4 regions of the Aphanothece sacrum FPU1 genome follow, and region 1 is predicted to be linked to each of the others. Evidence: predicted binding sites of a transcription regulator. Region 1 holds the regulator's gene; each other region holds the start of a gene.

The links. Region 1 encodes NtcA, which controls nitrogen genes in cyanobacteria. Its sites were predicted from a motif close to TTTGTANCNNNNGNTACAAA; they were not measured.
Region 2: a site for NtcA is predicted at 1,188-1,207, ahead of rpe (ribulose-phosphate 3-epimerase). Genes of this name have one in related genera too.
Region 3: a site for NtcA is predicted at 2,105-2,124, ahead of AsFPU1_RS14240 (CmpA/NrtA family ABC transporter substrate-binding protein). Genes of this name have one in related genera too.
Region 4: a site for NtcA is predicted at 1,351-1,370, ahead of AsFPU1_RS11365 (ammonium transporter). Genes of this name have one in related genera too.

What each region holds. Positions count from the first base shown of each region.
Region 1 covers NZ_BDQK01000013.1:446,504-449,700, forward strand. The annotation lists gene fabI (enoyl-ACP reductase FabI) at 195-971, opposite strand; gene ntcA (global nitrogen regulator NtcA) at 1,203-1,880, shown strand; gene AsFPU1_RS12715 (DUF3084 family protein) at 1,907-3,197, shown strand, end outside.
Region 2 covers NZ_BDQK01000001.1:281,312-284,508, forward strand. The annotation lists gene AsFPU1_RS01185 (BolA family protein) at 1-247, opposite strand, end outside; gene AsFPU1_RS01190 (hypothetical protein) at 339-971, opposite strand; gene rpe (ribulose-phosphate 3-epimerase) at 1,237-1,938, shown strand; gene AsFPU1_RS01200 (hypothetical protein) at 2,079-2,621, shown strand; gene AsFPU1_RS01205 (HigA family addiction module antitoxin) at 2,917-3,197, opposite strand, start outside.
Region 3 covers NZ_BDQK01000013.1:745,551-748,747, forward strand. The annotation lists gene ntrB (nitrate ABC transporter permease) at 1-423, opposite strand, end outside; gene AsFPU1_RS14240 (CmpA/NrtA family ABC transporter substrate-binding protein) at 626-1,957, opposite strand; gene AsFPU1_RS14245 (catalase family protein) at 2,265-3,197, shown strand, end outside.
Region 4 covers NZ_BDQK01000013.1:167,070-170,266, forward strand. The annotation lists gene AsFPU1_RS11350 (alpha/beta fold hydrolase) at 1-357, shown strand, start outside; gene smpB (SsrA-binding protein SmpB) at 542-1,009, shown strand; partial or broken gene AsFPU1_RS11360 (Uma2 family endonuclease) at 1,120-1,314, shown strand; gene AsFPU1_RS11365 (ammonium transporter) at 1,478-2,905, shown strand; gene AsFPU1_RS11370 (CHRD domain-containing protein) at 3,064-3,197, shown strand, end outside.

The DNA.
Region 1 (3,197 bases):
AGTCTAAGCTAAGACGCATTTAAAATGGTTATAGAGAATTTTAGTACAAAAGCTCAAGCTCTTTCTCCCTGCTCCCTTGCCGTCTCAACTACCAATTTAGATTCGTGACAGCTTAGCACCACGTTCTTAACAGAAGCTCTAAGTTAGCAATAAGCAGAATGAGGGCATAAAATATAAACCCTCATTCTTAATTTTTACATACCCATAATTTCGTAACCCGCATCCACATAAATCACTTGTCCGGTGATGCCACTAGCGAGGTCACTAGATAAAAATGTAGCAGTATTTCCTACTTCTAATTGAGTCACTGTACGCCTTAATGGGGCAACCGCTTCTACATGATGAATCATATCAAGAATACCCCCCACTGCCGAAGCCGCTAAAGTGCGAATTGGCCCAGCAGAAATAGCATTAACTCGAATATTTTGGGGGCCTAATTCAGCCGCTAAATAACGTACTGTCATTTCTAATCCGGCCTTAGCAACTCCCATTAAATTATAATTAGGAATTACCTTCACTCCCCCCACATAAGTAAGAGTAACAATACTGCCTCCTTCACTCATTAAAGGTTTAGCATACTTAGCCATATTTCCTAAAGAAAAAGTACTAATTTCTAAGGACTGAGTAAACGATTCTCTGGAAATTCCCGAAAAATCACCGCTTAAGCCTTCCTTATCCGCAAAAGCTAGACAATGGATGAGAATATCGAGTTTACCCCAAGTTTCCTCTACTACTTTAAATGTTTCTTCCATCTGGGCCTCATCTTGTACATTACAAGGCACGAAAATAGAAGGATTCAGAGGTTCTACAACTTCTCGGACTTTTTTCTCAAAACGGCCCTTTTCATCCGGTAAATAGGTAACACCGAGGTTTGCACCCGCTTTATGAAGTTGTTGGGCAATTCCCCAAGCAATCGAGCGATTATTAGCAATTCCTGTTACTAGAGCGTTTTTTCCCGTTAAATCTAACATAGTTTATTCAGCAATTGTACAATTTTGAGTCAATTAAGTTACCCCGTTCTAAATATGGATGGTTATAATCATTGACAGAACAGGGTACTTGTTATCCTCATAGAAACATTGTCAAGCAAAACGTAGCACAAACCTCTGAAGATACGCTAAAGTGATGTGTCTATAGTTGACGATTAAGTTATTCATGCTGTTACAATGGTTCATTCTCCTGTTAACTTTAAGTGAAGTCTAATGGAACTATCTCTGCCACAAGATAAACCCCTAGCAGCCGTCTTTCGTCGAATTGGAGGCGGCCCGTATCCTCCTGTTGTCGAAGCGTTTGAACGGGGTAAGACAATCTTTTTTCCGGGTGATCCGGCCGAGAGAGTCTATTTTTTACTTAAAGGTGCGGTCAAGCTTTCTCGTGTTTATGAAGCAGGAGAAGAAATAACGGTGGCTTTATTGAGGGAAAATAGTGTATTTGGTGTTTTATCCCTGATTACTGGCCAACGTTCTGATCGCTTTTATCATGCGGTGGCTTTTACCCCAGTAGAATTACTTTCTGCTCCTATTGAGCAAGTGGAACTGGCCTTAAAAAATAATCCCGATTTGTCAATTTTAATGCTTCAGGGGTTATCATCTCGCATTCTACAAACAGAAATGATGATTGAAACCCTGGCCCATCGTGATATGGGTTCCCGTTTGGTCAGTTTTCTCTTAATTTTATGTCGAGATTTTGGCGTACCCACCACTGATGGTATCCGTATTGATTTAAAATTGTCTCATCAGGCGATCGCTGAAGCAATTGGTTCTACCCGTGTGACCGTGACCCGTTTATTGGGGGATTTGCGTGAACAAGAAATGATTTCTATTCATAAGAAAAAGATTACAGTTCATAACCCTGTCGCTCTTAGTCAACAGTTTACTTAATATTCTGTGTTCACCACTAATCACCCATGACCAGTGCTTATATTTTAATTGCAGCAATTTTAATCTTGGGTGGCTTAATTGCAGCATTAGGCGATCGCTTAGGAACTAAAGTCGGTAAAGCTAGAATGCGTATCGGCAACTTGCGTCCTAAGCAAACTGCAATTTTAGTGACAGTGATGACGGGAACCCTAATTTCTGCTTCTACCCTAATTATTCTTTTTACCTTGAGTAAATCGTTACGAGAAGGGTTATTTCAACTTGATGAAATTCAAAAACAATTACGAACAGCTAAGGGAGATTTAGAAAGGGTTGCTAATGATAAACAAGATATTGAGAAACAGTTATATACGGCTAAGACGGAACAAAAAACAGTTCAAAAACAATTAGAATCTATTAATCAGAATTTTACCAAAGCTCAACAACAACTGAAAACGGTTGTTAGTCAAGGGAAAAAACTACGAGAGGATATTCAAACATTACTCAAAGAAAGAGAAGAACTGGTTCGCAATAAAACTCAACTTGATCAACAAATTAGCCAACTACAATCAGAAATTCGTAATCGGGATACAGAAGTTAAAAGAGGTAAGACAAAAATTTCTGCTCAAAATCGTGTTTTACAAGAACGACAAAGCCGTTTGAAACAGCTTGAAAGTCGCTTGCAAAATTTACAACAACAACAAAGTAAATTACAAACAGAAATTGATAATAGAGATGTGCAAATTGTTCAACTTGACCAAGCAATTAACCTAAAAGATTTAGCGGTAAAAAATAGAGAATCTCAATTAAAAAAATCCGAAAGAGAATTGATTTATTTGCAACGACAAGTAGATATTTTAGAACAATACTATCAGAATTATCAAGACTTACGAGAGCGACAAATTGCCCTTGTTAAAGGTCAAGTGTTATCTATAGGAGGAGTTCGCATTGTTGATCCTAATGCCGCTATTCAAGCTATTGATGAACTACTTAGACAGGCTAATCGCACAGCAATTGAATCAGTAGGAACTGAAAAAGTTGATCCTAATGATCGGGTGGTTAAAATTACTAAATCTCAAGTTGATCAGTTAAATGAACAACTCAAAGATGGTAAAGAATATGTGGTCAGAATAATTTCGGCAGGGAATTATGTAAAAGGAGAAAAAGAAGTTCGAGTTTTTGCAGATGTTGTCCCTAATCAAAAGATTTTTAACGCTGATGAAACTATTGCGACTGTCTCTATGGAATCATTGGATTTAACGGAAGAAAATATTCAAAAAAGACTTGATATTCTCCTTGCTGCTACTCAGTTTCGCTCCCGTAGTGCTGGAGTTGTTGGTA
Region 2 (3,197 bases), on a different contig from region 1:
ATTGGGCCGCTTCCCAGTCTTGGGGAGTATAAGTTTTTAAAGCCAGAGCATGAATGATTTGTGTGTCCATAGCTTCTTTAACGGCACTATACACAAGCTGATGCTGTTTCACCAAGCTTTGCCCTTCAAATGTGGCTGAGACAACGATTGCCTCTAGGTGATCACCACCTTTTAGATCTTTTACCATGACTTGAGCATCAGGTAGTTTCTCTTTAATCATTGCTTCAACTTGGCCGAGTCCGATCATTGTATTTTCCTTAACGATTACTACCAACTCAATATTACGATTATTGTCACGCAAATTAAGACAGTTAAGCTACATCAGACAGATTAGTTTCTTATGGACTTGGTGTTGTAGCAGTTGAAGAACCCGAAAGAGGTACATCCACAAAGCCTAATTCGTATAATTGTTGATAAGATTTTTTGCCTAAATCCGTAGTCGGGTTCTGAGAACGAATCACTTGAATTAGTAAAGGGACGGCTAATTCGGGCTGATTTTGCGCTCGATGAACCAGGGCTAACTGATAGGTCGCTGAATCTCTCATCTGACCAGTTTTTAAGGCATTAGTCCGTTGCGTATCATAAATTTTTGTATCAATACCTGAGAAACTATTGGCTAATTGCAGATGAAAATTAGATAATTGATTAAAGATCTTACGGGCTTGTTGGAGTTTAGTGGCCGCTAAACCATAATTTTCCTTATTAATTGCTTCCGTTGCCTCACCCATTAATTTTTCTCCTCCCTGTAAACTTAGTAAACTATCTGCTTGAGTCAGGGGACGAAGATTATTAGGATCAGAAGGATCATCGATTTGTTCTGGGTCTGCTGGCGCGGGTTGTGCCGGTTGAGTGGTTCCCGAACCCTTGGGAGGAGTTTGAGCTTGTAGTATCATCGGTTGAGCGATACTACCGACAAAACACAGAGCTATCAGAGTATTCAAACTTAGGCCATGAGCCAGGGATTTTAACATAAGATCATTCGATAAATCTAAACGTAATCAGTTGAAACTCCCTCGCTTTTTTAACGGCGGGGATTCTTGGTTCAACGAGTCCACTTAAACTAGACTCCTTGCGGTATCTTAACATTTGTCTTTAACGATTTGTCTGAAGTTCCTGACTCACGCAAACTAGGTTGATTGACGGGAATAATCTACTCTATATATTTAATTAAGAAATTGTCTAAAGATTTTGTTAATATTGTTACCACAAGCAATCTGCCGGAGAACAACCTAAGCTATGAGCCAATCCATCAAACCAATTGTTATCGCCCCCTCGATCCTATCTGCTGATTTTAGCCGCTTAGGAGCAGAAATTCAAGCCGTGGACAAAGCCGGTGCCGACTGGATTCATGTAGATGTCATGGACGGTCGTTTTGTTCCTAATATTACCATTGGGCCCTTAATTGTTAAGGCTATTCGTCCCTACACCAAAAAGCCTTTAGATGTTCATCTAATGATTGTGGAACCTGAAAAATATGTGGCTGACTTTGCTAACGCGGGTGCTGATATTATTTCGGTTCACGCAGAACATAACGCTTCTCCCCATTTACACCGGACTTTAGGTCAAATTCGGGAATTGGGCAAAAAAGCAGGGGTTGTACTTAATCCTTCCACTCCTCTAGCATTGATTGAGTATGTTCTAGAACTTTGCGATTTAGTGTTAATTATGAGTGTTAACCCTGGGTTTGGGGGTCAAAGCTTTATTCCTGAAGTGGTTCCTAAAATTCGTCAATTACGTCAAATGTGTGATGAACGTGGACTAGATCCTTGGATCGAAGTGGATGGTGGCTTAAAAGTTGGTAATACTTGGCAAGTGCTAGAAGCTGGTGCTAATGCCATTGTCGCGGGTTCGGCTGTTTTTAACGCTTCTGATTATGCTGAAGCTGTTGAAGGTATTCGCAATAGTAAGCGTCCTCAACCTCAGTTGGCAACTGTTTAATCTAACAATAAAGGCGATCACTACGATCGCCTTTTAACAGTTATCAGTTAACAGTTAACAGTTATCAGTTATCCAGCTAAGTCGGTAATTTGTATAAAATGTGGCAATAAAGTTGTTAAAGTGTTAAGAATTGAAAATCCATGTCTTTAACCCCCTCTATTTTTCGGATTTCTCCCCTAATTCGTATTACTTTAGTCAGCTTATATTTAGCGTTAACCATTCCCCTTCCTTTTCTGGCCCAAGTAACACAAACATCTATTTCTACCTCTATCTTTTGGGGAGCTATTATCTTAGGTTTCTTGGTTTTATGGGGGGCATTAAGCGAAAAAGTAATAGTTGATGAGGACAATATCAAGGTGACTTATCCTCAATGGTTTCCCTCTTTTTTTCGTCAGAGATGGGAACTTTCTTGGACAGAAATTAAAGACTTAAAACTCCGCACCACAGGACAAGGCGGACTGGTTTACTATTTTATTTCAGATAAGACAGAGCAAGCTTATTTATTACCGATGCGAGTGGCTGGATTTGCCCGTTTAGTTAATATTGTCACTGAAAAAACTGGGATTGATACTACGGATATTCGTCCCCTGTCTCAACCTTGGATGTATTTTATTTTGTTAGGGTTGACCTTATTGTTATTATTCGTTGATAGTTGGACTATTTTAACAGCATTAAATCAATAAAATTGTACAAAAGATTAGGAAATTGAATTCTACACCTATAATTTAGTCCACGAAGGTGGACTTTGTTTCTATAGGATAAGGCTTTAGCCTTTGAGACTATATATGGGAATAGACACCATACATAGTGTTCAATAATTTAGAATCGCACTACTGGAATTGAAAAATTCTGTAACTTAAATTACATTTTATAAAAATAAATGGTAACATTAGTTATACTTTGTCTAATAAGATTATGGAATCATAACTTAAAGTCAGGGCTGGAACCGATGAAGACTCATAAATGTTACCTTGAAATTTAACGATCAACATACTCAGTTAAATAAGAATTAACTCTTACTAAATATTTACGTAAATTTTGGTAAGGCACTAACTTATCATAGTGAAGACGACCTAAAATGATGCCAGGATGTCTTTTATGAATGTTCGCAAAATCAGAAATATCCTGACTAGAAAATTTTCCTTTTTTCTGCTGAATAAACCCTTCTAAAGCATCAGGATGAATTAACCAATCTCTTGCTAATTGATTCGCTTCGGATTCTTGCTCATTATCCTCTAACTGATCCATATTGTCTAGAT
Region 3 (3,197 bases), 300 kb from region 1:
AATGAAAATTACAAAAATAGCTGAGGGATCAGATTGACGAAAAGCTGCTAAAGAGATGGGCAACCAAGCTAAAGGAGGAATCGTTCTTAATACTTGAAATATGGGATCTAAACCATCATAAATTAAGCGATTAGTTCCGATTAAAATTCCTAATCCTATACCGACAATAGCTGATAAAGAAAAGCCTATCGCCACCCGTTTTAAACTAGCTAAAATTTGCCAGAATAAACCGACATCTGTTCCTCCATTATCATAAAATGGGTTAATAATATAAGGATTCCATGTTTCTTGAATAACCGTAATAGGAGAGGGTAAATTAGGACTTTCTCCTGAACAGAGGATTTGCCAAATCATCAAAAATACGAAAAGTGCGACACAAGGGGCGATAATTTTCCTATTAGATTTTGAGAACAAAAACTGCATGAGTGGATTCTGAGGAGAATGACGTTTTAATTGTGCTTTAGCTGTCATAAAGTTGAAAACAAGAGGTGATAGGAATGAATGAGTTAAGGATAAATTTAGGTTGGTTTTAACGATTATGAAACCCAATAAAACTCTTTAATGTGTTGGGTTTATTTCTCAAATATAGATGGGGTGATGCGTTGGGAACGCATCCTACCTTGAATTAAGCTTTCTTTATTTTGAGACTCTTGAGGTATGCGGTCGGATTTTCCGGGTCAAATTCTACCCCATCAAAGAAAGTTTCAACTCCTCTAGATGTGCTAATAGGAATTTCAGCAGCAGGCACTTTTAACGCTGTGGCCGCTTCCTTCCATAAATCCTCACGATTAACTTGATCAATTAAGGCTTTGGTATCAGTATCCGCCGGAATATAACCCCAACGCATATCTTCAATTAAGAACCATAAATCATGGCTTTTATAGGGATAAGACGCATTATCAGACCAGAATTTCATAGCTTGAGGGAAGTTTTCAACTTCTTTACCATTGCCAAAGTTAATGTTTCCTTGGGCCCGAGGTAAAATATCTTCTACAGGTACTTTAAACCACTTATCTTGAGAAACAATTTTACACATTTCTGCCTTATTTTCTGGCTTATCACACCATTGTTGTGCTTCTAAAACGGCCATTAATAAAGCTTTCGCTGCTTTGGGATTTTTATCAACCCAATCTTTACGCATTGTAAAAGCTTTTTCCGGGTGATCTTTCCATAATTCACCAGTTACTAAAGCAGAATAACCCGCTTTTTGATTGACTAATTGGGCATTCCAGGGTTCTCCTACACAAAAAGATTCCATATTGCCTACTTTCATGTTGGCCACCATCTGAGGAGGAGGAACCGGAATCACTGATACATCTTTATTGGGATCGATACCTCCTGCTGCTAACCAGTAGCGTAACCAGAGATCATGGGTTCCGCCAGGAAAAGTGACAGCGCATTTGAGTTCTTTACCGGAAGATTTGGCTTTAGTAAACGCTTGTTTGAGTCCTGCGCTATCTGTGCCAATTTTTAGGTCTTTATGAGTATTAGAGACTGAAATTCCCTGTCCATTGAGATTTAAACGGGCTAAAATGTACATGGGAACGGGTTGTTTCGTTTTCGTAATAGTTCCCAGGGTCATCATGTAAGGCATAGGGGACAGAATATGGGCCCCATCAATACCCCCTCCTTCCGACCCTAATTCTAGATTATCCCTAGTGACTGGCCAAGAAGCTTGTTTAAGCACTTCTACTCCCGTCATGCCATATTTATCAAAAAATCCCTTTTCTTTGGCAATAACTAGGGGTGCAGAGTCAGTTAAGGCGACAAAACCGAGTTTAGCTGTGGTAACTTCTGGGCCGTCTCCTGTTGCGGTGGTGGGTGAAGTTGTTGCGGTGGGAGAGGCCTGAGTTGTTGCCTGTTTGTCACCACCACTACTACATCCATGTAGAATCATTGTCCCTGCGGTGGTAGCCCCGGCGGTTAATATAAATTTACGTCTTGATAGTTTAGCCATATTTTAATGATAGTCTTCCTTAGAATAGATTCCCAACAGCTTTGTCTAGTTGCCATTTGACCCTTAACCAAGGCAGTTTTGGGGATGGTCTGAATTGCCTTTAAATGTAATTCGCTGATTATTTATAAAGCTTTCAAACAGGTAACTTTTGTAGTTTATGTAACAAAATCTTAATTTTTATGCGATTAAGTCTTAATTACTATGCGATTTCTGCATAATAAAAGTTTAAACCATAGTAAAGAAAGGATGATCTTATGAAAAAAGATGGTTTATTGTTTTAATAAGACTTTTTATTTGGTAGAAAAAGATGAACACACCTAATAATGATAGTCCATTAGGACAAGAGATAATTGAACCTCAAGAAGAAGTATCTATTGAAACCATTGCAAAAATGAGTGCTGATAATTTAAAGTCAGTCGATCATCCTCCTGCTTATCGTCAAGTACATTCTAAACCTCATGGTTGTGTTTGGGGTCAATTAATGGTTGATTTAGATATCCCTGAAAATCTCAAGCATGGTATCTTTAAACATCCTGATATTTTTGATGCTTGGATTCGATTTTCTAATGGAAATCCTCCGGATCAAAATGGTCAGTTTAAACCGGATACTGTAGGAGATATTCGAGGCATGGCTATTAAATTAGTCAATGTACCAGGAGAAAAAATACTTGATGATCCTAATCATGCTCATGAGCATGATTTTTTGTTAATGAGTAGCCCTATATTTTTCATTAAAAATGTAGAAGACTATATTACTTTCTTTCAAGTAGGTAATAAAGTTAGAGCAGGAGAAATAAACGTAAAAACTGGCGAAGTTCCTAATGATTTAAGGGCGGATTTTGATAAAGTGGCTTATGCTTTTAAGATTTTTGATGAAATTGGTGAAAGTCCAACTAATAGCCCTTTAGATAGACCTTATTGGAGTGCTACTCCTTATCAATTAGGTACTCATGTGATTAAAATGTTAGCAGAACCTCACCCCAATACTGAACCATTTAATCCCGAAAATGCGACCGATAAAGATAACTATCTTAAGGAAGCTATGAAAGCACATTTAAATAAAAAAGATGCTTATTTTGATTTAAAGGTTCAATTACAAACGAATCCTGAAACTATGCCTATTGAAGATCCAACTATTGAATGGAATGAGGTAGAATCCCCTTATATTAAGGTAGCTACCTTGAGAATTCCTCGTCAAGTATTTGATTTTCAAGCGAGAAACAAATTTAATGAAAATTTA
Region 4 (3,197 bases), 280 kb from region 1:
GTGAGACAACAAATTAGTAGAGTTGCTTATTATGATAAAAGTTTAGCTAGTAAAGATGCTCAAGTTTGTGCCGCGTTACACTTACAATGTCCTCGATGGAGTGAAGCCTTAATTACATTTACTAAAAGTGGTGGTTATGGTTGTTTTACTGAATATTTATCAAATTTAAAGATACCTACTATAATTATTTGGGGAGAAAATGATAAAATTTTAGGAACTAAAGATGCTACTAAATTTCAAGAATTAATTCCTGATAATGAGTTAATTTGGATTGCAAAATGTGGTCATGTTCCTCATTTAGAACAACCAGAAATAACTGCTGATAATGTTATTCAAAGTATCTCTCCTAACAAGTGAAGTTGGATTGAACAATGGCAAAACACAACAAAAATTATGTGTTGGGTTTCGTTCCCTAACCCAACCGACAAAAATACTTAGATTTCGGCTCTCCCGATATCTTGGTGTAAAATGTATAATAGGGGTCTTTTAATCCGTAGAATAAAACGCAGTAGATAAATAATTATGGTACTATGGAAAGGTTATGGGAACTCAAAATCAAACGGTCAAAATTCTAACTGATAATCGTAAAGCCCGCTTTCTCTATGAGATTTTAGAGACTTATGAAGTGGGTATAGAACTATTGGGAACGGAAGTTAAGTCTATTCGGGCAGGTAAAGTGAACCTGACGGATGGTTATGGGTTAATTCGTAATGGGGAACTTTGGCTGATTAATGCCCATATTTCGCCTTATCAAGCGAGTGGAATGTTTTTTAATCATGAACCTCGTCGTAGTCGTCGGTTACTGATGCACCGTCGAGAGATTAGTAAATTAATTGGTCAAATTGAACAAAAGGGATTAACTTTAGTTCCTCTAAAAATGTATTTTAAGGGAAGTTGGGTAAAAGTGACGATGGGACTAGGAAGGGGCAAGAAACTCCATGATAAACGAGAAACCATCAAACGTCGTCAAGATGATAGAGAAATTTCTAGGGCGATGAAACGAGATTAAAACAATTAACAATTAATAGCAGAAATTATTGTTGCAAAATGATGACTATCGGCCAAACTTTACCCCTTATCGATATAGAGCAAAAACCTGAGATAATTTTCCCACAAGGTCAACAATTAGGGCTATATTTAGGAATATATGAGGATAAATTACGTTATTTTACTTCGGAGGGTCTATTAGTTCCTACTCCCGAAGAATCTGCCATTCAAGCGCAATGTTTATTAGTACAAGAGCAAGAAAGAGCGAAACAACTAGAAGAAAGACTCAGAAGCTTAGGTATTAATCTTGATGAATTCAACAATTGATAATTCATAATTCATAATTGATAATTCATAAGATAAATTGTATAAAAAGCTACAATAATGACCGTACCAACTTAGTCAGATATTAAGATTTTAGATGAATCTTTTGATTGTCTCACATGTTATGCACTAAATTTATTTAAAAGTAATTTTGTGTGTGGGAATAATGCTCAAGAAAATTTTAACAGTCGGGCTTATTATAGGAGTGCTACTAGGATTTATTCTGATTACTCCAGCACTAGCTGAACCGATATCGGACGGAAAGCTGACGGCTATTCAAACATCCGTTGATACAGCTTTTATGCTGATTTGTGCGGCTTTGGTACTGATGATGACTCCAGCACTAGCCTTTTTCTATGGTGGGTTCGTTGCTAAGGGAAATATCCTCAATACCCTGATGATGAGTTTTGTTTCTATGGGTATTGTGGGGGTTACTTGGATTCTGTGGGGTTATAGTCTTAGTTTTGACCCTGGAAGCCCATTTATTGGGGGATTAGAATGGTTAGGCTTGAATGGTGTGAGTCCCGAAGCAACGGGTTATTTACCGCAAATGCCCTATGAAGCAGGATTAGCAGCCGATAAAGTTGTCACGTCTTATTCTCCCACCATTTCCAATCAAACCTTCATGATGTTCCAGGCCATGTTTGCCATTATCAGTCCTGCGCTGATTTCTGGGGCTATTGTGGAACGGATGAGTTTTGCTGCTTATTCTCTATTTGTGGGAATGTGGTCAACCTTGGTCTATTGTCCCATGGCCCATATGGTTTGGTCTAAAGGGGGATTTTTCGGATTATTTGGCGGTTTGGGGGCCTTAGACTTTGCGGGAGGAACAGTCATCCATATTGCCACTGGGGTTTCAGCTTTGACGGCCGCTATAGTTATTGGCCCCCGCAGAAAATATCCCCATCAGATTTCTGCCCCCCATAATGTGCCTTTTATCTTATTAGGGGCCGGTTTATTGTGGTTTGGTTGGTTTGGGTTTAATGCAGGTAGTGCTTTAGCTTCAGGGTCTTTAGCGGTTAGTGCCTTTGTTGCTACGAATACGGGGGCCGCATCGGCTATGATCATGTGGTTGATTTTAGAAAAAGTCTTAAGAGGCAAAGCTACAGCCATTGGTGCGGCTTCTGGGGCGGTTGCTGGTTTAGTGGGTATTACTCCTGCTTGTGGCTTTGTCACCCCTTTAGCTGCTATTCTTATTGGTGCGATTACGGCGACTTGTTGTTTCTTTGCCATCAGTCTTAAGGTTAAATTAGGCATTGACGATAGTTTAGATACCTATCCAGTACATGGTGTTGGGGGAACTATTGGGGCCTTGTTGACAGGAGTTTTTGCGACAACTAGCATTAATGCGGCAGGAAAAGACGGTTTACTGTATGGAAACCCTCAACAAGTATTAGTTCAACTAGCAACTGTTGTGGTGACTTATATTTTGGCCGGAAGCATGACTTTTATTATTCTCAAAGTGCTTGATGCTACTGTTGGTTTACGTTTGACACCGGAAAAAGAAAGTCAAGGTATGGATATTAATGAACATGGGGAAGAAGGTTATGCTGAGGAGTTTCTTGGGGGTGTCAGCAATGCTATTCATGAATAAAATGACTGTTATTATCTGTACTCAGATATTATACTAAATCCGATTATCAAAGCCGAATGTGGGCTGAAATTAAGATTTGTGAATGTGTGGGGAAGGTTACTTTGCTTATGGTGCAAGATTAAGGCATTAATGTCCGTCTCATGTCTAAGCCATTTGCTATGAAAAATCTATTAAAAACCATACTTCTCGCGGTCACTATAATGGTCATAGCCCCCGTAAGTCAGACACTGGCAGCAACAATGGTCTTTACTGCCAACCTGACAGGCGCAAACGAAGATCCTCCCAATGCCTC